3 regions of the Sinorhizobium sp. RAC02 genome follow, and region 3 is predicted to be linked to each of the others. Evidence: riboswitches for the same ligand, from Rfam matches in the RefSeq annotation. Region 3 holds a riboswitch; each other region holds the start of a gene.
The links. Region 3 has a riboswitch for thiamine pyrophosphate ahead of thiC (phosphomethylpyrimidine synthase ThiC). Riboswitches for the same ligand answer to the same signal wherever they lie in the genome.
Positions count from the first base shown of each region.

Region 1: another riboswitch for thiamine pyrophosphate. It lies ahead of thiB (thiamine ABC transporter substrate binding subunit); the one in region 3 lies ahead of thiC (phosphomethylpyrimidine synthase ThiC).
Region 2: another riboswitch for thiamine pyrophosphate. It lies ahead of thiD (bifunctional hydroxymethylpyrimidine kinase/phosphomethylpyrimidine kinase); the one in region 3 lies ahead of thiC (phosphomethylpyrimidine synthase ThiC).

Region 1 is NZ_CP016450.1:3,468,093-3,475,657, forward strand. Features, by position in the region: gene BSY16_RS16635 (thiamine diphosphokinase) at 1-129, opposite strand, end outside; gene BSY16_RS32465 (hypothetical protein) at 880-1,056, opposite strand; TPP riboswitch at 1,236-1,348, shown strand; gene thiB (thiamine ABC transporter substrate binding subunit) at 1,388-2,395, shown strand; gene thiP (thiamine/thiamine pyrophosphate ABC transporter permease) at 2,400-4,019, shown strand; gene thiQ (thiamine ABC transporter ATP-binding protein) at 4,012-4,731, shown strand; gene BSY16_RS16655 (M48 family metalloprotease) at 4,958-6,451, shown strand; gene BSY16_RS16660 (RNA polymerase factor sigma-32) at 6,530-7,390, opposite strand.
Region 2 is NZ_CP016450.1:2,916,574-2,924,138, reverse strand. Features, by position in the region: gene BSY16_RS14055 (LysE family translocator) at 59-676, opposite strand; gene BSY16_RS14050 (LysE family translocator) at 1,340-1,924, shown strand; gene BSY16_RS14045 (GNAT family N-acetyltransferase) at 2,014-2,904, opposite strand; gene dut (dUTP diphosphatase) at 2,909-3,382, opposite strand; gene BSY16_RS14035 (peptide chain release factor 3) at 3,477-5,057, shown strand; TPP riboswitch at 5,130-5,226, shown strand; gene thiD (bifunctional hydroxymethylpyrimidine kinase/phosphomethylpyrimidine kinase) at 5,257-6,066, shown strand; gene BSY16_RS14025 (LysE family translocator) at 6,070-6,684, opposite strand; gene BSY16_RS14020 (AraC family transcriptional regulator) at 6,760-7,560, opposite strand; gene BSY16_RS14015 (GFA family protein) at 7,564-7,565, opposite strand, start outside.
Region 3 is NZ_CP016450.1:3,817,231-3,824,795, forward strand. Features, by position in the region: gene tsaA (tRNA (N6-threonylcarbamoyladenosine(37)-N6)-methyltransferase TrmO) at 1-266, shown strand, start outside; gene BSY16_RS18280 (TOBE domain-containing protein) at 263-472, opposite strand; gene BSY16_RS18285 (amidohydrolase family protein) at 611-1,444, shown strand; gene BSY16_RS18290 (thiamine phosphate synthase) at 1,445-2,050, opposite strand; gene BSY16_RS18295 (thiazole synthase) at 2,047-2,820, opposite strand; gene thiS (sulfur carrier protein ThiS) at 2,822-3,019, opposite strand; gene thiO (glycine oxidase ThiO) at 3,016-3,996, opposite strand; gene thiC (phosphomethylpyrimidine synthase ThiC) at 3,999-5,822, opposite strand; TPP riboswitch at 5,916-6,032, opposite strand; gene BSY16_RS18315 (Bax inhibitor-1/YccA family protein) at 6,167-6,883, opposite strand; gene BSY16_RS18320 (anti-sigma factor family protein) at 6,912-7,565, opposite strand, start outside.

The DNA of each region.
Region 1 (7,565 bases), 350 kb from region 3:
ATGCCGCATGCCGCCATCGGCCGCCACGACACGCGCACCCGCAACGTCCGCCGCAAGCCGCGGCGTCGGCTGGAGCGCGCCTCCGAGGAGGACGACGAAGGTCTGGTCTGTCGGTGCCGGCAAGGTCATGGCTGATGCCCTTAGCGCATGTTTCCGGGAAAGGGAAAGATTTTGGCGTTTTGCCCGGCTCTTCCGAGCCAGCAGGCATATCCACGCGGCGTTTCCGCCCGTGGTTTTGTGAGGAAGCATCGGACGGGGCGCTGGAAGCTGCCTCGTATGAGTGAGTTTATGTGGCACCTTGCAGCGCCCCGTTCAGCGGTTTTTGCCTGCGACTCGGTCTCTCTGGGAGGATGGGTCTATGGGAACGGTGGCGTGCCTTTCCGCAGGGAAAGCGCCATGCACGCCCTCAGACTTACGGCGCCGCAGCCATGGCTGCCGGTCGGCACCGTCTTCCATCGCGCCGGACGAACCGGGGTAAACCCCGCGGACGTCACCCGGCGCCAAACCCGATCCCTTTGTGTGCCCCACAGGCACGCCCGTCGAATTTATCAGGAGAAACGGCAGGCCCGGCCCGGCGCCCCCGTCGTTTCCCCCGGATCGCCGGAGGGAGACCATTTTCCGCAGGCCCTTCCGGTGAAGGTTCACGTCCTTCCCGCACCGAAAGCGCCGATCCCGCCTGACTGCCACGCCTGGCAGCGTATCCTTCGGCGGGATGAGAGGATTGTAGGCATGGATTTGCGGGGTGGGGAAAATGTGGGGACTTTTTTTTGAAGATGACGGCTTCCTTTCGTACTGCTGGCTCTGGCCGATAACACCCAGAAAGCAAAAACCCGGATGCAGGGACATCCGGGCTTTTGGGGAGGTCAGGGGGCGGGTGGTTTATTTGCAGACCTTGATCTTCTTGATGATGACGTTGCCGTAGTAATCGTAGGACTTCACTTTCTTGATGAAGCAGTGCGGCTTGTGGCCGTAGCTGTAGTAGCCGGCCTGCGAGGGGGCGGCGAAGGAAACGGCTGCAACGAGGGCAACGGTGGCGGAAACGATGAACTTGCGCATGGGTCTCTCCTGAGTTCCGGGGGATGAGCCTCTCTCATCCGGTAATTGGACTTTCCCACATCGCCCCGCCCCGCGCTGTTCCGCATGGAACAGGCCGGGGCCGTGCCGTTTTGCATCGACCGGAGGGTGCTTGCCCGCACAACCCCTTGCGCACTGTCACAAGCGGGATTATGCCTTTTCCTGCTCTAACGGGGTGCTTGTGGGTTTCGATCCATGGGCTGAGAGGCGGTTTCGCCAACCCGAAGAACCTGATCCGGCTCGTACCGGCGGAGGGATTAGACGGCACATTCCAGCGCCCTATTCCCGTTTGTGAACAGACTAGGAGGCGCGGATGCGCAAGATTGTATTGTCCTCGATTGCGGCACTTGCCGTTTCCATCGCTTTTCCCGCCTTCGCGCAGGACAAGACGCTAACGATCTACACCTATGAAAGCTTCGTTTCCGAATGGGGCCCCGGCCCGAAGGTCAAGGAAGCCTTCGAAAAGACCTGCGGCTGCACGGTCGAATGGGTCGGCGTGGCCGACGGCGTCGAGCTGTTGACGCGCCTGAAGCTGGAAGGCGAGGGCACGAAGGCCGACGTGGTGCTCGGCCTCGACACCAACCTTATTACCGAGGCGAAGGCGACCGGGCTTTTCGAGGCGCACGGCCTGACGCCCGAGGGGCTGACGGTGCCGGGCGGTTTTTCCGACGATACGTTCCTGCCCTATGACTACGGCCATTTCGCCGTGATCTACGACACCGAAACGGTGAAAAATCCGCCGACGAGCCTGAAGGAACTGGTCGAGGGCGATCCGTCGCAGAAGATCGTCATCGAGGACCCGCGCACCTCGACGCCGGGGCTCGGCCTGCTGCTCTGGGTGAAGTCGGTCTATGGCGACAAGGCGGGCGAGGCCTGGGGCACGCTCAAGAACCGCGTCTTGACGGTGACGCCCGGCTGGTCGGAAGCGTACGGCCTGTTCACCAAGGGCGAGGCGCCGATGGTGCTGTCCTACACGACCTCGCCGGCCTACCATGTGATCGCGGAAAAGTCGGAGCGCTACAAGGCGGCCGCCTTCTCCGAAGGGCATTATGTGCAGATCGAGGTGGCCGGCCTGACGCGCACCTCCGACGACAAGGACCTGGCAAAGCAGTTCCTGACCTTCATGACCGGACCTGACTTCCAGTCGATCATCCCGGAAACCAACTGGATGATGCCGGCCGCCAAGACGAAGGATCCGCTGCCGGCCGCCTTCGACGCACTGGTCAAACCGGAAAAGACCTTCCTGATGGCATCGGACGAGGTGGCGGCGAACCGCAAGGCCTGGATCGACGAATGGCTGGCCGCGATGAGCGCCAAGTAACGTGATCTTCGCACGCGCTGAACGAAAGACATTGCGCGTCGCCGGGGGCCTTGCCCTCGGCGGCGTGCTTGCTTTCGTCGGCGTGGCGACGGTGATGCTGCTGGCGCATGCCGGCGGCGGCGATACGCCGCTGTTCGACGCCTATATCTGGCGCGTGGCGCAGTTTACCCTGATGCAGGCGACACTTTCGACCGGGCTTTCCCTCCTGCTTGCCATTCCCGTCGCCCGCGCGCTGGCGCGACAGCGGGATTTTCGGGAGCGGGTGTGGATCATCCGCCTCTCCGTCGTGCCGCTCGGGCTGCCGGCGCTGGTGGCTGCGCTTGGCATTATCGAGGTCTGGGGGCGGCAGGGTGTGGTCAATGATCTGCTGCGGCTCGGTGGTTTGCAGAACCCGGTCAGCGTCTACGGGCTCGCCGGCATCCTGATTGCCCATGTCTTCTTCAACCTGCCGCTCGCCGCCCGCTTCCTGCTGGCGGCGCTCGACCGCATTCCGCCGGAATACTGGCTGTCGTCGGCCAATCTCGGCATGGGCGGCGGTGCTGTCTTCCGGCTGATCGAATGGCCGGTGATCCGGCGCGTCTTGCCGGGCATTGCCGGGCTCGTCTTCATGCTTTGCGCAACGAGTTTCACCATCGTGCTGACGCTCGGCGGCGGGCCGGCGGCGACGACGATCGAGGTGGCGATCTACCAGGCGCTGCGCTTCGATTTCGATCCGCAGCGCGCCGTGCTTCTGGCCTTCCTGCAGATCGCCGTGACGGCGGCGCTGCTCTGGCTCCTGTCGCTGTTCGCGCGTCCCCCGGAGGAAGGTGCGACGGCCGGCCGCGCCATCCGCCGTTTCGACGGGCGCCGGCGGCGCCTTGCCGATGGGGTCGTCATCCTCGTCTTCACGCTGTTCACCGCCGCGCCGCTCGCCGCGACCCTTGCGGCGGGGCTGGCGGCGGATTTCGGCCGGCTGGCGCTTGATCCGCTGCTGCATCGGGCGCTGCTCACCAGCCTTGCGATCTCCTTTGCTTCCGCGAGCCTCAGCCTCGCGATCGCCTTGCCGGTCGTGCTCGTGCCGCGGCTTGCGGAAGCGGGCGGTGCGGGTGCCGCAACGCGGGCGATGGGCCGCGCGCTGCCGGCGGTCGGTTCGCTCATCCTGCTCGTGCCGCCGGTCGTCGTCGCGACGGGCTGGTTTCTGGTGCTCCGGCTGTTCGGCGAGACGGGGCGGTTCGCGCCTGCCGTCATCACCGTCATCAATGCGCTGATGGCGCTGCCCTTCGTGGTGCGCGTGCTGGAGCCGGCCTATCGCACGCATCTTGCCCGCACGGCACGGCTTGCGCTCAGCCTCGGCGTCACAGGGATGCATCGCCTGCTATGGATCGACTGGCCGGCACTCAAGAAACCGTTCCTGACGGCCTTTGCCTTTGCCATGGCGCTGTCGCTCGGCGATCTCGGGGCCGTCGCCATCTTCGGTGCCGAAGGTTTTGTCACGCTGCCCTGGCTGCTGTTCTCGCGCATGGCGAGCTATCGCACGGCGGATGCGGCGGGCATCGCGCTGATCCTCGGCCTGATATGCCTGGCTCTGACGCTGCCCTCGACGGCGGCGGAGCGTCCAACGGAAAGACCCTCCAGCGATGCCTGATATTGCCGTTCGCCTGACCGATGTCACCGTGCGCTTCGATGAGAAACGGCTGACCTTCGATTGCGCCATTGCCGCGGGCGAAGCGGTTGCCGTGGCGGGGCCGTCGGGGGCGGGGAAATCGACGCTGTTCAACGTGATCGCCGGTTTCCAGGCGCCGGCGGCGGGGACGGTGTCGCTTCTTGGCGAGGATATGGCGGCGCGCGAACCGGCGGAGCGGCCCGTCTCCATCATCTTCCAGGACAACAATCTCTTCGCGCATCTAACGATTGCCGACAATGTCGGGCTTGGCATCCATCCGGGGCTGCGGCTCGATACGGCGGCGCGGCAGAGCGTTTTCTCGGCGCTTTCACGCGTCGGCCTCGGTGGTTTCGAGCGACGCCTGCCCGGCTCGCTCTCCGGCGGCGAGCGGCAGCGCGTGGCGCTCGCCCGCGCGCTGGTGCGGCGCCGGCCGATCCTGCTGCTCGACGAGCCGTTTGCAGCACTCGATCCGGCCATGCGGGCCGACATGGCAAAGCTGCTTCTAGAGCTTCGTGCCGAGACGAAGAGCACGATGCTGTTCATCACCCACCAGCCGGACGATATCCGCCGGCTGGCCGACCGGGTGCTGTTTCTCGAGGACGGTGCGATCGTGCTCGACGAGGCGGCGCGCGACTTCCTATCGCGGCGGGAACCGCCAGGGGTTGCAAAATTCCTCGGTCATTCCGCGATTTAGCGGGAAGGGCGGGTTTTCGCCCTCGCGCGGTGCCACAATTTGGTCGCCCCCCTGTGTCACCGGAGCCACAAGGGAAGCGTTTGTCGAATCGGAGGTTGCCGGCCGGGTATGGTGCGTCTATCTCCTCTATTCGAGGACGCGAGGATCCGCGTTCGAGCTGCACCGCAGGGTTGCTGTTCGGGCGAGGGCTCCGTCATGGCTGTGGGCAAGAGAAATGGCGAAAGCAATGCAGGACACTGCAGTGGTATCCGGACGCGGGGTTTTCAGACCCATCGCGGGGCTGCTGCTTGCCGGCATGCTGCTTTCCGGCTGCCAGTCGATCATCGAGCAGACCTACGAGCCAACGATCTCGCCATCGTCCAATCCGCAGATCGTCGACGAGGTGCAGAAGAACGATCCGCGCGCCCAGATGGGTGCACGCGAGCATCCGCGCATCGTTGCGAGCTATGGCGGCGAGTACAAGGACGCCAAAACCGAGCGGCTTGTCGCGCGCATTGCCGGCGCACTGACGCTCGTTTCGGAAAACCCGAACCAGTCCTATCGCATCACCATCCTGAATTCACCGGCGATCAACGCCTTTGCGCTGCCGGGCGGTTATCTCTACGTGACGCGCGGCCTGCTGGCGCTTGCCAATGATGCATCGGAAGTGGCGGCCGTGCTGTCGCACGAAATGGCGCACGTCACCGCCAATCACGGCATCGAGCGACAGAAGAAGGAAGAGGCGGAAGTCATCGCGAGCCGCGTGGTGGCGGAAGTGCTCTCCAGCAACATTGCCGGCAAGCAGGCGCTGGCGCGCGGGAAAATGCGCCTCGCCGCCTTCTCGCGCAACCAGGAACTCCAGGCCGACGTCATCGGCGTGCGCATGCTGGGCGAGGCGGGTTACGACCCGTATGCGGCGGCGCGTTTCCTCGATTCCATGGCGGCCTATGCCCGCTTCACGGCGGTCGACCCCGATTCCGACCAGAGCCTCGACTTCCTGTCGAGCCATCCGAACGCGCCGCAGCGCGTGGAACTGGCGCGGCTGCATGCACGGGCCTTCGGGGCGGAAGGCACGGTGGGCGACCGTGGCCGCGACTATTACCTCGCCGGCATCGACGGTCTGCTCTACGGCGATGCGCCGGAAGAAGGCTATGTGCGCGGCCAGACCTTCCTGCACGGCAAGCTCGGCATCCGCTTCGACGTGCCTGTCGGCTTCCAGATCGACAACAAGGCCGAGGCGGTTCTGGCGACCGGTCCCGGCGACGTGGCGATCCGCTTCGACGGCGTGGCCGACAGCCGCGGACAGGACCTGGTCAACTATATTTCGAGCGGCTGGGTGACCGGCCTCCGGCCCGAGACGATCCAGCCCATCATGATCAACGGGCTGGAGGGTGCCACCGCCAAGGCGGCGGCCGACCGCTGGGAGTTCGACGTTACGGTCGTGCGCATCGACAAGCAGATCTACCGCTTCCTGACGGCGGTGCCGGCGGGCTCCAAGGCACTGGAACCGACGGCCGCGACCCTCAAGGGATCGTTCCGCAAGCTGACGCCGGCCGAAGTCGCCTCGCTCAAGCCGTTGCGTATCCGCGTCATTGCCGCGCGCGCCGGCGATACCGTGGGATCGCTTGCCGCACGCATGATGGGCACGGACAGGAAGGTCGATCTTTTCCGGCTGATCAACGCGATGACGGCGACCAGCACGGTGCGGCCGGGCGAAAAGTTCAAGATCATCAGCGAGTGATTTGAGTGGCGCCTCGTTTGAGGCGCGCCGAGACCATGGATCCCCGGATTAGACCCGAGGATCCACCGGCATGGCGTCTCACGCGTAGGCGAAATCCGTCGTCTTGCTCACCAGCACGGCTTTCAGCTTTTCCAGCGCGCGGTTCTCGATCTGGCGGACCCGCTCCTTGGAAATGCCGAGAAGAACGCCGAGCTCTTCGAGCGTCGCGCCATTTTCCGCAAGGCGGCGGGCGCGGATGATCTTCATCTCGCGCTCGTTGAGCTGGCCGAGTGCTGCGTGCAGCCAATGGTGACGCCGTTCGCCGTCGATGCTGCCTTCGGCCTGCTCGTCCGGCAGGGGGGCGTCGCTGGTCAGGAAGTCAAGGCGGCTGGAGCTTTCGCCCTCGGCCGAGGAAATCGGCGCCTGAAGCGACAGGTCGGAGGAGGAGAGGCGGGCATCCATGGTGCGCACGTCGGCCGTGCTGACGCCGAGGGCCGCGGCGATCTCCTGGTGCATGGCTTCCGCCGTCAGATAGGTGTCGCCGCGCGCGAGGCGGGCGCGCAGGCGCCGCAGATTGAAGAACAGCGCTTTCTGGGCGGAGCTTGTGCCGCCGCGCACGATGGACCAGTTGCGCAGCACATAATCCTGGATCGAGGCGCGGATCCACCAGCTGGCATAGGTGGAAAAGCGCACCTGGCGCTCCGGCTCGAAGCGGGCGGCGGCTTCCAAGAGGCCGATGTAGCCTTCCTGAACGAGATCGCCGAGCGGAAGGCCGAAGTTGCGGAACTTGCCGGCCATCGAAACGACAAGCCGCATATGCGCCATGGCGATGCGGTTGCGGGCTTCCTGATCCTTGTTGTCCTTCCAGGCGTGGGCGAGGGCCTGCTCTTCCTCCCGCTCGAGATAGGGAGCCGACATTGCAAGCTTGATCATGCGGCGGTCTGCGGTCGTCGTAGCCATGGGGTCTCTCCACGTGAACCGAACCGATGCAAGGACGCCCGTTTCAGGCATTCGCCTTGCACCCTGCTTGATGATGACGTTTCAGAAAGACCGACGGTTCGCCCGAAACACCGATTCCGGGAAAAAAAGTGATGACCTCACGCCGCGGCCGCCCGAAGCCGGTCGTCCTCGGGGT
Region 2 (7,565 bases), 900 kb from region 3:
GCTCAACCCGCGCTCAACATGTCAGTTTGCGGGCACCGGCTTGCGGAGACAGGTCGCCTCAGGCGGCGCGGGTCGCGATATAGGCGGCGGTTCCGGCGAGAATGCCGGCCGCGACGCGATTGAGCCGTTGCAGCGCCTTCGGCTGTTTCAAGAGAAGCCGGGCGCGCGATGCGAGCGCAATATAGGGCACGAGCACGACGAGCAGCACGATGAAGGTCGCGGCGAGCAGCAGGCCGTAGTCCCGGAGGCCGATGGCTTCGAGATCGACAAGCGTCGGCACCAGCGCCACATAGAACAGCATGGTCTTGGGATTGCCGAGCGTCACGAACAGGCCGGACAGGAAGGATGCGGTCATGCTGGTCGAGCGCTGCGCTTCTATATTCTGCGGCAGCAGACCGCTCGTCCAGAGTTTCCAGGCGATATAGCCGAGATAGAGCGCGCCGGCGATCTTGATTAGCATGAAGGTCGTGGTGAAAGTCTGCGCGATGAAGGCAAGGCCGAGAATGACCGCCGTCAGATAGGCCATGTCGCCGAGGATCAGGCCGAGCCCCATGAAGAAGGTCGGCCGGAAGCCGGAGCCGAGCGCACGGGCGACGATCGCCGTGATGCCGGGACCGGGAATGATGGCGGCAATGAACAGTGCACCACTATAGGTGAGAAGGACGGCGAGGGTCATGGCAGGCTCCCTGGAACGGCTCCTTTTATGCGTATCGACGCGTCCCGGCAATGGTTGTGGCGGCGTGCCGGCTGGTTCGTTAGGCGATCCGCTGACTGATGAAAATGACGTGCGTTCGGCCGAAGCGAAAATGCCCGACAACGCTGGGGCATCCGCGCTGAGCGCCGAAGAACGGCCAGTGGGGAAAGAGAGCTGCAAAGCGGTTGCGGCGGGCTGGCCGTGCTGGTGGAATGCCGATCGGCCAATCCGGTGGCCCATCACAAGCCCTCGACGGGACTGTACCGCCGGGCAATCGCCGACGCGGATAGGCAGATTGCCAAGCGATTGGCGACGGTCGGTGTCAGGCGATGAACCACACCGCTCGGGACCGGGGATGGCAACAGGCGTCCGCTACAGCGGCGCGTCAAATAGATATGAAACGGGTTTGACGGATACGACCACAGCCTTCGCCACTTGCATGCCGGGTGGCAGACGTGGGCAAACGCAGCGAAACGATGGTGAAGATGAGCCGTGCGGGGATTGGGCGGACCGCTCCAAATGGCTTGCCGAACACGCACTTGCCGCGAGACGCACTGCCCGGTAATCCTATGCGGTATATCTTCCCGGAGAACCGTCGTGCCCGAACCGGCCAGCCTCGTTGCCTTTGCCCTCATTGCCCTCGGCATGGTGCTGACGCCAGGCCCGAACATGGTCTATCTCGTGTCCCGCTCGCTCTGCCAGGGGCCGGCGGCGGGCCTTGTCTCGCTCGGCGGCGTGGCGCTCGGCTTCGTCTTCTACATGTTCTCTGCGGCCCTCGGCATCACCGCACTCCTGATGGCGGTGCCCTATGCCTATGATGCCTTGCGCTTTGCCGGTGCACTTTATCTGGCGTGGCTTGCGTGGCAGGCGCTGCGTCCCGGCGGGCGCTCGGCGTTCGAGGTGCGGGCGCTGCCGCGCGACAGCAACCGCAAACTGTTCTTCATGGGGTTTTTGACCAACCTCCTGAATCCGAAGATCGCGGTGCTCTATCTCTCGCTGCTGCCGCAGTTCATCGATCCGTCGAAAGGCAGCGTCTTCCTGCAATCGCTCGTGCTCGGCGGCATTCAGGTCGTGATCAGTGTCAGCGTCAATCCGCTGATCGCCGTATCGGCCGGCTCTATCGCCCGGCTGCTCGCCGCTCGCCCGCGCTGGCTGCTGATACAGCGCTGGTTGATGGGCACGGTGCTGGCCGGCCTTGCCCTGCGCATGGCAACGGAAGCCCGGCGCTGATTCGAGCCATTCCAGCAAAAGCGGGCAGCGGCTTTGCACGTACCAAAGAGATGGAGCGTTTCCGCGATTCGAAGACGCGCGGAAAGCCTCTAAAATTCCGCCATCGGCGGCAGAGCGAAGGGTTTTTCCGGCCGCAGGTTTTCTGCACCACGCAGCATGAGCACCATGTCGCCCTCATCCTGCACGGCCGCACCGTCCCACGCCAACCGGTCGGGTGCGAAGCGGACGATCACGCGCGAGGGGGAAATCCCCAGGCTTGCGAGAATGTCCGCAAGGCTTGGAATGGACGCGCCGACGATGTCCAACAGCTCAAAGCGACCATGCTCGTCTAGTCGCCAGGCAACCACCACATCGCCCTCCTCGAGCAAGTCGAGCTTCACATCCGGCATCAGCAGGGCGTTGAAAAGGAACATTTCACGCTGGCGCATCGGTGAAAAACGGTCGGAAACCGGCTTGCGCCCGTCCAACAGGCGGCAAAGCAGCGTGACGTCGTCGTCACTTTGGATATGGAGCCGCCGGACGGGGCAAGCGTGTCCATCCTCCGGCGGCGGGCCGGAAAAGCGGTGCTGCGGCAGCGTTCGAAAACCGTGGCGTTCGTAAAGCCCCGGCGATTCCGTCAAGAGCGCGACGGCCTCAAAACCCTTGGCGTCGCAATGATCGAGCGCCGCCTGCATGACGTCGCGGTAGAGACCGCGGCCGCGATGGCTCGGCCGCACCGCGCCGGATTGCAGTCCGGCGGCGTGCAGGAAAACGCCGTCGACGACGAGGGGCAGGGCGAAGGCGCTGAGATTGGCGACGCAGGCACCGGCATCGTCGAACCAGGCAAAGGCCGTGCAGGTCGGATCCGGTCCTCCGAACCGGTCGAGCGCCGTCACGTCGATACCAAAAGTGTCGTCGAGCAGATCGGCGACCGCCTGCCAGGCGGCCGCATCATCCAAATAGTCCGTGCGGAAGGTAAGGCCCGGCCGGTCGACAGGCATGGTCTCAGCGAACGCCGGTCGAGCCGAAGCCGCCAGCGCCGCGGGTGGTTTCGCTCGTTTCCGCCGCCTCGCGGACAACAACCTGCGTGACAGGGGCGATCACCATCTGGGCAATGCGCATGCCGCGTTCGATGACGAACGGCTCCTCGCCAAGATTGGCCAGCAGCACCTTCACTTCGCCGCGATAGTCGCTGTCGACGGTGCCGGGTGTGTTAAGGCAGGTGATGCCGTTCTTGAAGGCGAGGCCGGAGCGGGGGCGGATCTGGCCCTCGTAGCCGAGCGGGATTTCGAACACGAAGCCGGTTGGCACGAGCGCGCGCTTTCCAGGCGCCAACGTCAGCGGCGCGTCGGTCTCGACAGCGGCGCGCAGGTCCATGCCGGCAGCACCTGCGGTCTCGTAGGCGGGGAGCTCGATTTCCGCGCCATGCGGCAGGCGGACGAGGGAAAGGGTGGGCTTCGAAGGGGCGTGCGCGTTCATGGCGCCCATAAGCCGTGCCGTCGCTTGCACCGTCAATTGCATCTTCCCGGCGGAGACTGTAAAGACCGCGGCAACTCACAGGATATTGCAGAAAATGGCCGAAACCCTTGCCGAGGCGGTCTCCCGCCGCCGCACCTTCGCGATCATCGCGCACCCGGATGCTGGTAAAACCACTCTCACCGAAAAGCTGCTTCTGTTCGGCGGCGCCATCCAGCTCGCCGGCGAAGTGAAGGCGAAGAAGGACCGCATCCAGACCCGTTCGGACTGGATGAAGATCGAGCGCGAGCGCGGCATCTCGGTCGTGACCTCGGTGATGACCTTCGAATATGACGGCAACGTCTTCAACATTCTCGATACGCCCGGCCACGAAGACTTCGCCGACGACACCTACCGCACGCTGACGGCGGTGGATGCAGCCGTCATGGTCATCGACGCGGCAAAAGGTATCGAGCCGCGCACGCTAAAACTGTTCGAGGTCTGCCGCCTGCGCGACATCCCGATCATTACGTTCGTCAACAAGATGGACCGCGAGAGCCGCGATCCCTTCGAGATCCTCGACGAGGTCGAGGAGAAGCTGGCGCTCGATACCGCGCCGATCACGTGGCCCGTCGGCCGCTCGAAGACCTTCTGCGGCTCCTTCCATCTCGCCGAAGGCACGTTCCGCGGCTCTGACAAGCAGGTGCAGCCGACGAAGATCGACGACCCCGCGATCGTCGCCAAGAACCTGCCGGAAAACGAGCGCGAGACCTTCATCGAGGAACTCGAGCTTGCCCAAGGGGTTTGCCGGCCGTTCGATCGCGAGGCCTTCCTCGAGGGCCACATGACGCCTGTCTTCTTTGGCTCGGCGCTGCGCAATTTCGGCGTGCGCGATCTGATCAACGCGCTCGGCGCCATCGCCCCGCCGCCGCGTGACCAGGTTGCCGACGTGCGCAAGGTGCATGCGGCCGAAAACAAGATGACCGCCTTCGTCTTCAAGATCCAGGCGAACATGGACCCGAACCACCGCGACCGCATCGCCTTTGCCCGCGTCTGCTCCGGCATGCTGGAACGCGGCATGAAGGTGCGCCTTGCCCGCACGGGCAAGCAGATCGGCCTGTCGGCGCCGCAGTTCTTCTTCGCTTCGCAGCGCCAGCTGGCCGACACGGCCTATGCCGGCGACGTGGTGGGTATTCCGAACCACGGCACCTTGCGCATCGGCGATACGCTGACCGAAGGCGAGGCGCTGGTCTTCGAAGGCGTGCCGAACTTCGCGCCGGAAATTCTCCGTCGCGTGCGGCTGGAAGACGCGATGAAGGCGAAGAAGCTGAAGGAAGCGCTCCAGCAGATGGCGGAAGAGGGCGTTGTGCAGCTCTTCTCGCCGGAAGACGGCTCGCCCGCCATTGTCGGCGTCGTCGGTGCACTGCAGCTCGACGTCTTGAAGGAGCGGCTTCAGGGGGAATACGGCCTGCCAGTCTCCTTCGAAATGTCGCGCTTCTCCGTCTGCCGCTGGATTTCGTCCGACAGTCCGGCCGAACTCGACAAATTCGTCACCCAGCGCCGCGGCGATATCGCCCGCGACCTCGATGGCGATCCGGTGTTCCTGGCGCAGGATGCCTTCTCGCTGCGCTACGAGGCAGAGCGCTATCCGGCGATCAAGATGGTGGCCATCAAGGAATATCACGTCACCAAGGCGTGATTGGCCAATGTGTGATCGAATAGCGCATCTGTCACTTTCGGCGTGACAGGTGCGGCGGCATTTGCGAAAACCCGTCCCTGACAGGGGCGTCCGCCGGAAGGCGGGCTGAGAAGCACCCTTTGAACCTGAACCGGATCATGCCGGCGGAGGGAGTCGACTGGGTGCTGCCCGTCTGCTGCCTTCGTCGCGAGGAGGCGCGTTGACTGAGGCGATTGCAAACATTCTCTCGATTGCGGGATCCGACCCGTCAGGCGGCGCCGGCATCCAGGCCGACCTCAAGACCTTCGCCGCCCGCGGCACCTATGGCATGGCCGTTCTGACCGCGTTGACGGCACAGAACACGCAGGGCGTCTCCGGCGTGCATCTCGTGCCCCCTACCTTCGTTGCGGCGCAGATTGCGGATATTTTTGGCGACATTCGCGTGCATGCGGTGAAGATCGGCATGATCGCCTCGGCGGAAATCGCCGAGGCTGTCGCCAGGGCACTTTCGTCGCGTCGCGGGCTGCCGATCGTGGTGGATCCGGTGATGGTTGCGAAGGGCGGGGCATCCCTGCTGGAGAGCCAGGCCGTCGAGGCGCTGACGCGGCGCCTGCTGCCGCTTGCGACCGTGCTGACGCCCAACCTGCCGGAAGCGGCCGCGTTGCTCGGTGAACCGGAGGCGATCGACCGCGCGGGAATGGAAGATCAGGCTATGCGCTTGCTGGCGCTCGGCCCGAAGGCCGTGCTTTTGAAGGGTGGCCACCTGCCGGGTGGGCAAAGCCCCGATGTGCTTGCGACGACCGACGGGCAACGCTGGTTCGAGGGTGTGCGCGTACTGACGCGCAACACCCACGGCACCGGTTGCTCGCTGTCGAGCGCGATCGCGGCGGAACTTGGCAAGGGCAAGCCGCTTGCGGATGCCGTTGCCGCAGCGAAGAGCTTCATCGCCGGCGCGGTGCGCACCTCGGATGCCCTTGCTGTTGGCTCCGGCCACGGACCGCTTCATCACTTCCACGCGCTCTGGACCTGATCGTCAGCGGTCTGCCAGTGCGAGCCGCAGGCCCATGAGGCCAAGGGCGGCGGCAAAGCTGCGCTGCGTCCAGACCATGATCCTTGGCCGGCTAAGGACCTGGTGTCGAAACCCTGCGGCAAGCGCGCCGTAGAGGGCGAAGACCAGGAAAGTGAGCAGCATGAAGACGCCGCCGAGAAAGAGCATCTGCGCCGTGGCGTCCGCCGCGTCCGCCGGCACGAATTGCGGCAGGAACGCCAGGAAGAACAGCGAAAGCTTCGGGTTGAAGATGTTGGTGAGAATGCCCTTTCGCACGATGCGAAGCGCGCGTTCGGCGGGTGCCTTTTCATCTCTGATATCCAGCGCATTGCTATCCTTCAGCAAGCTCCACGCGATGAACAGCAGATAGGCGACGCCGATATAGCGCAGCACCTCGAAGGCAAGCGCGCTGGCATGCAGAACCGCGGCAAGGCCGACGACGCTGGCGAGGATATGCGGAATGATGCCGAGCGTGCAGCCGAAGGCGGCGAGCAACCCGGCGCGAAATCCGCCGCTGATGCCGAGCGCCAGCGTGTAGATGACGCCGGTGCCCGGTAGCAGGATGACGACGAGCGAGGTGATGAGGAATTCGGTGGTCATGGCAGGTCCCGTGCAGAAGAGGAGGCTGCAGGGGACACCGGAAGGGTATGATTGGTCTTGAACGAAATTGCAGGTTCAGGCGCTGGCGGTGAGATAGGCGCCGGGCGTGTAGCCGTAGCGGCGCGTAAAGTTGCGCGTCATATGGCTCTGGTCGGCAAAACCCGCGGCAATCGCCACCTCGGCAAGCGCGGTGCCGCGTGAAATCATCCGCCGGGCGAGTTCGGTGCGGCGCTGGAGCAGATAGGCATGCGGCGTGAGGCCGGTGATGCGGGCGAAGTCGCGCACCAGCCGGAAGCGGCCGAGCCCGCTTTCTGCGGCAAGCTCTTCGAGGGTGATCACGGAGGCGGGGTCGCTATCGAGGCGGTCGCGGGCGCGGCTGACGCGCGATGCGGCAGCGCTGCTGCTCTTCGGCGCCCGTTCCCGCAACACGGCTGCGAGCAGCATTAACAGGCGTTCGTCACGGCCGATGGAGGTGGTGTGACGATCCAGCAGCGCGGTGAGGGCGGCGGCGGCGAGGCCCGCAATACGGCCATCCTCCAGCACGGGCGCATAAAACTCCTCGCGCGGCCGGCCTTCAAAAATGTCCTCTGCAGCGGCGGCAACGACAGCCGGCTGTATATAGAGCATGCGCCAGGCGCGTGAGGCGTCGCCAAGCGGCGCGCCGTCATGCACCTCGCCGGGATTGACGGTGATGGTGTTGCCGGCTTCGGCCTCCACAATGCCGCGCCCGCTTGCCGATTTCTGCGCGCCGCGCTCGATCATGCCGACGCCATAGGCGTCATGGCTATGGCGTGCAAAGACGTGACTGCTGTCTGCAATCACCGCCTCGATGCCGTCTATACCCGTCCGCAAGATCTGGAAGGACCCGGTCGCCATGGTTC
Region 3 (7,565 bases):
TGCTGCAAAGCCCGGCCTCGAATGGCGAGGTGCACGGCACCTTTTCACTGCGCTCGCCTGTTCGGCCCAATCCGATCGGCACGTCGATCGTCGCCTTGGAGAAGATCGAGGGAAATCGTCTCTTCGTGCGTGGCCTCGACTGCCTCGACGGCACGCCGCTCATCGACCTCAAGCCGGATCGTACACTTTTCAAGCCGATCGCACCGCCGCAGAAGGGCGATTACGAGACCGGCCAGGTGCATATGTGCAAGAAGATCGACAACTAATCGTCGATGGCGACCATCACGTCTGATGCCTTGATCACCGCATAGGCCTCCTGCCCGGCGGCAAGGCCGAGATCGTTCACCGCATCGTTGGTGATCGCCGCGGTGATGATCGAGCCGCCGACATCGATACGGACATGGGCGGTCGTTGCGCCGAGAACGACTTCGACGATCTTGCCCTTGAGGCGGTTGCGTGCGCTGATCTTCATCGTGTTTCTCCTATGCCTGCAGGGAGAACTAGTGGGGCGGCGCGGGATTGGAAGGGTGAGACTCAATCAGATCGGCAATTCGTATTTGAATGGATCATTCTTATGTGGCAGTCTTCGCCATCCTTGGAGGAGGCCCGGATGATCATCGATACACACCTGCATCTCATCTACCGGGATCAGCTCTCCTATCCGTGGCTCGCCAGCGTGCCAACGCTTGATGCTGACTTCACGCAGGAGCTTTATGCGCGCGAAGCGCGCAGGGTCGGCATCGTCGCCGCTTTGCATATGGAAGTCGATGTCGCGGAGAGCGATATTCCGCGGGAAACAGAAGTGGTCGAAGCGCTTGCGCGGGAGGAAGGCAGTCTGCTCGCCGGCGCCATCGCCGCCTGCCGGCCGGAGGCGCCGGATTTCTCGGCCTATCTCGAAACGGTGCTTGCCAATCCCTTCGTGCGCGGCTTCCGCCGTGTGCTGCACGTCGTGCCGGACGATGTTTCCGAGGGCGTGCTGTTCCGGGCAAACATCAAGCGACTGGCGGGAACCGGGCTCAATTTCGATCTCTGCGTCTTGCCGCACCAGATCGAAAAGGCGATCGCCTTGGCCGATCTCGCCCCCGACGTCTCCTTCGTGCTCGACCATTGCGGCGTGCCCGACATCAAGGGTGGTGGTTTTGACGTGTGGAAGGGACCGGTCGCCGAAATCGCGCGTCGGCCGAACGTAACGGTAAAACTCTCCGGCATTCCGGCCTATGGCGCGGAAAACTGGACGCTGGAGGATCTCAAACCCTATTTCACCCATGTTGCGGACAGTTTCGGTTTCGACCGCATGGTCTGGGGCAGCGACTGGCCGGTCTGCACGCTCGGCGGTGGGCTCTCCACCTGGATCAGCGCGACGCAGGCCCTGCTCTCCGGCGTCAGCCTGGAGGACAAGGCGCACGTTTTCGCGGACAATGCCAAACGCCTCTGGAAGCTTTGATCAGCGCCACCGTGCAGTACGCTCGATCCATTCGCGCGTGCGGGCCTCCGGGTCGGCATTGAGCGTGACGTCGGTCACCACAGCGGCGCTGTCGGCACCGTTTTCGAAGACGGCGGAGAGGCGATCCGGGTTGAGGCCGCCGATGGCGACGAGCGGAAGAGGGGTGATGCGGGTTTTCCAGTCCCTGAGCCGTTCGACGCCCTGCGGTGCCCATTTCATCTTCTTCAGGATCGTCGGCCAGACCGGCCCCAACGCCACATAATCGGGTTTTTCCGCCAGCGCGGTTTCGAGTTCGGCCTCGTCATGGGTGGAAAGGCCGAGTTTCATGCCGGCGGCGCGGATGGCGCTGAGATCGGCTGTGACCAGATCTTCCTGGCCGAGATGCACGAAGTCGCAACCTTCCTCGATCGCGAGCTGCCAATAGTCGTTGATGATCAGCTGGCAGTCGTGTTCGGCGCAGATCGTTTTTGCACGGCGGGTTTCCGCGCGCAGCCGGTCCTCCGGCAAATCCTTCATGCGCAGCTGCACGAGTTTCACGCCGACCGGCACGAGGCGCTCGATCCAGTCGGCGCTGTCGACGATTAGGTAGAACGGGTCGAGCTTCATGAGAAGACAGCCTTTCCAATGACTGGGGTGGAGGGAACGGCCATGTCGCGCGGCTCGAGCGGGACAGCAGCATGGGCGAGGTGGCCGGCCGCGATGGCAAGCGCGAAGGCTTCGGCCATGGTGGCCGGATCGCCGGCGCCGGCGACGGCGGTGTTGAGAAGCACGGCGTCGTAGCCGAGTTCCATGACCTGGGCGGCGTGCGAGGGGCGGCCGATGCCGGCATCGACGATCAGTGGCACGTCCGGAAAGTGTGCACGGAACGTGCGCAGCGCCATCGGATTGACCGGCCCCATGGCCGAGCCAATCGGTGCACACCAGGGCATCAGGACCTGGCAGCCAGCTTCCAGCAGTTTTTCCGCCACGACGAGGTCGTCGGTCGTGTAGGGAAAGACCTGAAAACCTTCACCACTCAGGATGCGGGCCGCCTCGACGAGGCCGAAGACATCGGGCTGCAGCGTATCGTGATGGCCGATCACCTCCAGCTTGATCCAGTCGGTGCGGAAAACCTCCCGCGCCATCTTCGCCGTCAGCACGGCCTCCTGCAAGCTGTGGCAGCCGGCAGTGTTGGGCAATACGCGCACGCCGAGTTCACGGATCAGCTCGAAGAAGGCGCCGCTCGCCTTGCCGCCGGACGTCTCCCGGCGCAGCGATACGGTGACGATTTCCGTTTTGGAGCGCCGCACCGCCTCGGCCAGAATGGCGGGAGACGGATAACGCGCGGTGCCGAGCAGCAGGCGGGATTGAACCTCGATATCATAGAGTTTCAGCATATCAGCCTCCCTGCATGGGCGACAGGATTTCGATGCGGTCACGGTCTCCGAGCGTGAAGCCGGCGCGATCCTCGCGGTGCACCAGCTCACCGTTCACCGCCGTCGCCAGCCATTCGCCCTCGTAGTCGAGGGTGGAGAGCAGGTCGGCGAGTGTGGCGGCCGCAACCTGCTGTTCCTCGCCATTGATGATGAAGGTCATGATGCCCGCCTTTCCGGTTGTCTCTGTTCTGCCAGAAGCCGCCGTGCAACCTCGCCCGCCATGGCAGGGGCGAGCAGAAAGCCGTGCCGGTAGAAGCCATTGACGTGAAGAGTGTCACCGTCTTCCGTCACACGCGGCAGGTTGTCGGGGTAGGCTGGACGCACGCCTGCGCCTGTTTCCACAAGCCGCGCTTCCCCGAAGGCGGGGTGGAGCGCGTATGTGGCATTGAGCAACTCCATCAGCGAACGGGCGGTGATGGGGCCGGTATCCTCGCTTTCGATCATGGTCGCGCCGACCATGAAGCGGCCCTTGTCGCGCGGCACGATGTAGATCGGATGGCGTGGATGCAGCAGGCGGACGGGGCGGGAGAGGGTTATCTCGTCGCTTTCGAGCGACAGCATTTCTCCGCGCACGCCCCGAAGGTTCGGAAGGCGGCCGATTCGGGCAGCACCCGTGCAGTCGATCACCCGATCGTAGCGGGTTGGTTCGCCGGCTGCGCCGAAGAGGAAACGCATGCGCGCCTCTTCAAGGCCTGCGGTCAACGCGGAAAGCGCCTTGCGAGGATCGAGATGCGCCTCCTGCCGGAAGAACAGCGCCTTGCGGAAACGGCCGGCGAGATCCGGCTCGAGAGCCGAGATCCCTGCATCGTCCAGCCATTCCCAGCCGCTGGTGCGGCCGGCAAAACGGTCGAGTTCGCCGGCATCGCGGCCGCCGGCGACGACCAGAGTGCCACGACGGTGCACATGGCCGGGCAGGGCGGCCTCCCACCAGTCGGCGGCCATGCGCCCGAGGGTCAGCACGGGTTCCTCGGCATTTTCCCGCTCGCACCACGGCGCCAGCATGCCGCCGGCAAAGCCGGAGGCGCCGGTGCCAACTTTTCCGGCGCGCTCTGCAATCGTGACGTCGAAGCCGTGGCGATAGAGCTGCCAGGCGACCGTCAGGCCGGCAACGCCGGCCCCCTTGACGAGAACGCGCATGGTCATTCTCCGACCGGCGTTTGACCGAGGGGCATGTAGAGATCACCGCCCTCGCGGAATTTCGCGGCCATTGCCTCCAGCCCCTCCTTCTGCGCCTCGGCGCGAATGTCGTGCGAGATGCGCATGGAGCAGAATTTCGGCCCGCACATCGAGCAGAAATGCGCCACCTTGTGCGCTTCCTTCGGCAGCGTCTCGTCGTGGAAGGACCGCGCCGTTTCCGGGTCGAGCGAGAGGTTGAACTGGTCCTCCCAGCGGAACTCGAAACGGGCGCGCGACAATGCGTCGTCGCGTAGTTTTGCCGCCGGATGGCCCTTGGCGAGATCGGCGGCATGCGCCGCGATCTTGTAGGTAATGACGCCGACCTTCACGTCGTTGCGATCCGGCAGGCCGAGATGCTCCTTCGGCGTGACGTAGCAGAGCATGGCCGTTCCGAACCAGCCGATCATCGCCGCACCGATGCCCGACGTGATGTGGTCGTAGCCGGGAGCGATGTCGGTCGTCAACGGGCCAAGCGTGTAGAACGGGGCCTCGCCGCAGACCTGCAGCTGCTTGTCCATGTTCTCCTTGATCTTGTGCATCGGCACATGGCCGGGGCCTTCGATCATGACCTGGCAGTCCTTCGCCCAGGCGATCTTTGTCAGTTCGCCGAGTGTCTCCAGTTCGGCGAATTGCGCGGCGTCGTTTGCGTCGGCAATCGAGCCGGGGCGCAGGCCGTCGCCGAGCGAGAAGGTGACGTCATAGGCGCGGCAGATGTCACAGATTTCCTCGAAATGCTCGTACAGGAAGCTCTCGCGATGGTGATGCAGACACCACTTGGCCATGATCGAGCCGCCGCGCGAGACGATGCCGGTAACGCGGTTGACGGTGAGCGGGATGTAGGGAAGGCGCACGCCGGCGTGGATGGTGAAATAGTCGACGCCCTGCTCGGCCTGTTCGATCAGCGTGTCGCGGTAGACTTCCCAGGTCAGGTCCTCGGCAATGCCATTGACCTTTTCCAGCGCCTGGTAGAGCGGCACGGTGCCGATCGGTACGGGTGAATTGCGGATGATCCATTCGCGGATGTTGTGGATGTTGCGGCCGGTGGAGAGATCCATGACGGTATCCGCGCCCCAGCGGATCGCCCAGACCATCTTCTCGACCTCCTCCGCCATGGAAGAAGTGACGGCGGAATTGCCGATGTTGGCGTTGATCTTCACCAGAAAATTACGGCCGATGATCATCGGCTCGGCTTCCAGATGGTTGATGTTGGCGGGGATGACGGCACGGCCGCTTGCGACTTCCTGGCGGACGAATTCCGGCGTGACGAAATCCGGAATGTGTGCGCCAAAACTCTCGCCGTCACGGGCAAGCGCCTCCTTCACCGCCTTGCGGCCGAGGTTTTCGCGGATCGCGATGAATTCCATTTCCGGAGTAACGATGCCGGCGCGGGCATAGGCAAGCTGGGTCACCGCCTTGCCGTCCGTTGCCCGGCGCGGATGGTTGCGAACGGGGAATTCCGGCGTCAGTCGCTCGCCGGTGGCAAAGCCGTTGTCCTCCGGGCGGATGTGGCGGCCCTCATAGCCCACAGTGTCGCCGCGGGCTGAAACCCAGGTTTCGCGCAAGCGTGGCAGGCCGGCCTCGATGGCAACGACATGGCTGAGGTCGGTGTAGGGGCCGGAGGCGTCGTAGACCACGACCGGCGGCTCGCCGGAGGTCGGGTGCAGGGAAATCTCGCGCATCGGCACGCGGATATGCGGATGCTGCTCGCCGGCGATGTGGATCTTGCGCGAGGCGGGCAGGGCGCCGGTGGTGACGGTGGGGGTAAGCTTCTGGGCGGCAATATTCATCGTGAGGCTCCAAGTTTTCGTTTGGAGACCCAGTCCTAAAGCCGGAATGATGGAAAGACGCCGACACGGAATCCGGACGTCGGACCACCTGTCAAAACAGCGCTTGCACCGTCCCTACGCCAGTATGAACTGGATCAGGTTCAACGGGTCACTGCGCTGCGAAAGCTAGCAGAATCTCAGCCCCTTGTCGGGACCCCCCTGGTGAATGCCTTAAGCAAAGACGCTACGGGGCGATTTGTCAACACGGTAAAATATGTAAGTTTTTACTCACGTTTTGTTGCGGTGCGCACAAACAGAAACGGCGGGGTTTTGCCCCGCCGTTTCCTTTGAAATCAGTGCGAAAACTATTCGCGCTCGCCGGTGAAATTCAGCAGCAGCTGGAAGATGTTGACGAAGTTCAGGTAGAGCGAAAGCGCACCGAACACGGCCATCTTCTGTTGCGATTCCTGGTCGATGTTTTCGGCATACTGTTCCTTGATGTTCTGCGTGTCCCAAGCGGTGAGGCCGACGAACACGACGATGCCGATCACGGAAATCGCGAACTGCAGCGCGCTCGAACCGAGGAAGATGTTGACGATCGAGGCGATGACGACGCCGATCAGGCCCATGATCAGGAACGAGCCGAACTTCGACAGGTCACGCTTCGTCACGTAGCCGTAAAGGCTCGTCGTGCCGAACATCGAGGCCGCGATGAAGAAGGTGCGCGCGATGCTCGTGCCAGTGAAGACGAGGAACACCGAGGCGAGCGACAGGCCCATCACGGCGCAGAAGGCCCAGAACATCATCTGTGCCGTGCTGGCCGACATCGTCTGGATCTTGAACGAGAAGAAGAAGACGAAGGCGAGCGGCGCCAGCATCACGACCCACTTCAGCGGGGACGAGAAGATCGGCACGTAGAGGGCCGGCGTCGAGCCGACGATGAAGGCGACGAGGCCGGTGATGACTAGGCCTGCGCCCATGTAGTTGTAGACGCGCAGCATATGCTGGCGCAGACCCTCGTCGAAGAGGGCGGCCGACTGCGCCTTCGCGCCGTAGCCAAATCGCTGTTGTACGGGTTCCATCATGGGTCTCCTTCGGTGGAACGGTTGATCAGTAAAGCGTGCGCGAGAGATCCCGCGCGGTTTCCGCCAGGTCGTCGGCCTTTAGGCTTTCCGATACCAGCGCATAGGCGACCTCGCCGATCTGCCAGTAGGCCGCCCGGGCATTGTCAGCGTGGAAGAGCAGGACGTGCTGCACGGCAAACGAGCCGGGGCGCACGGCAAAAAGCGACAGGCGTTCGTCCTTGCGCGGCTCCAGCACCAGCTCGACGCTCGGGCCGTAGGCGGAGGGGAAGACCTGCGTGTCGACCACGGTCCAGCCCTTCGGCAGGTTTGGCAGCACGATGGCCGTCGCCGAGCGGATTTCGGCCGGATCGAAGATTTCGATTTCGGGCTGCGAAGCCATGGAGTCGCGCAGCAGCGTCGTCTTGTGCGCTCTGACGGCCTCTTCGACAAAGGCCGGGGGTGGCGTCGAGGCAATGACCTCCGTTGCGCCGAACGGCCCGAGCGTCGCATGCGCGGTCCAGCCGGCGGCAACAAAAAGCGCGATGGTGGCGGCGCGGCGGAAGACCGAGAAGATGCGACGGCGCGACAGCGCGCGTTCCAGCAGACGCGCGGCTTCACGCGTTGCCTGCCGGGTCACCGTGCGGTGGTCGGCAAGCGCCAGGCGCAACTCGTCGCGCACGCGAAGATCCTTCATGATCTG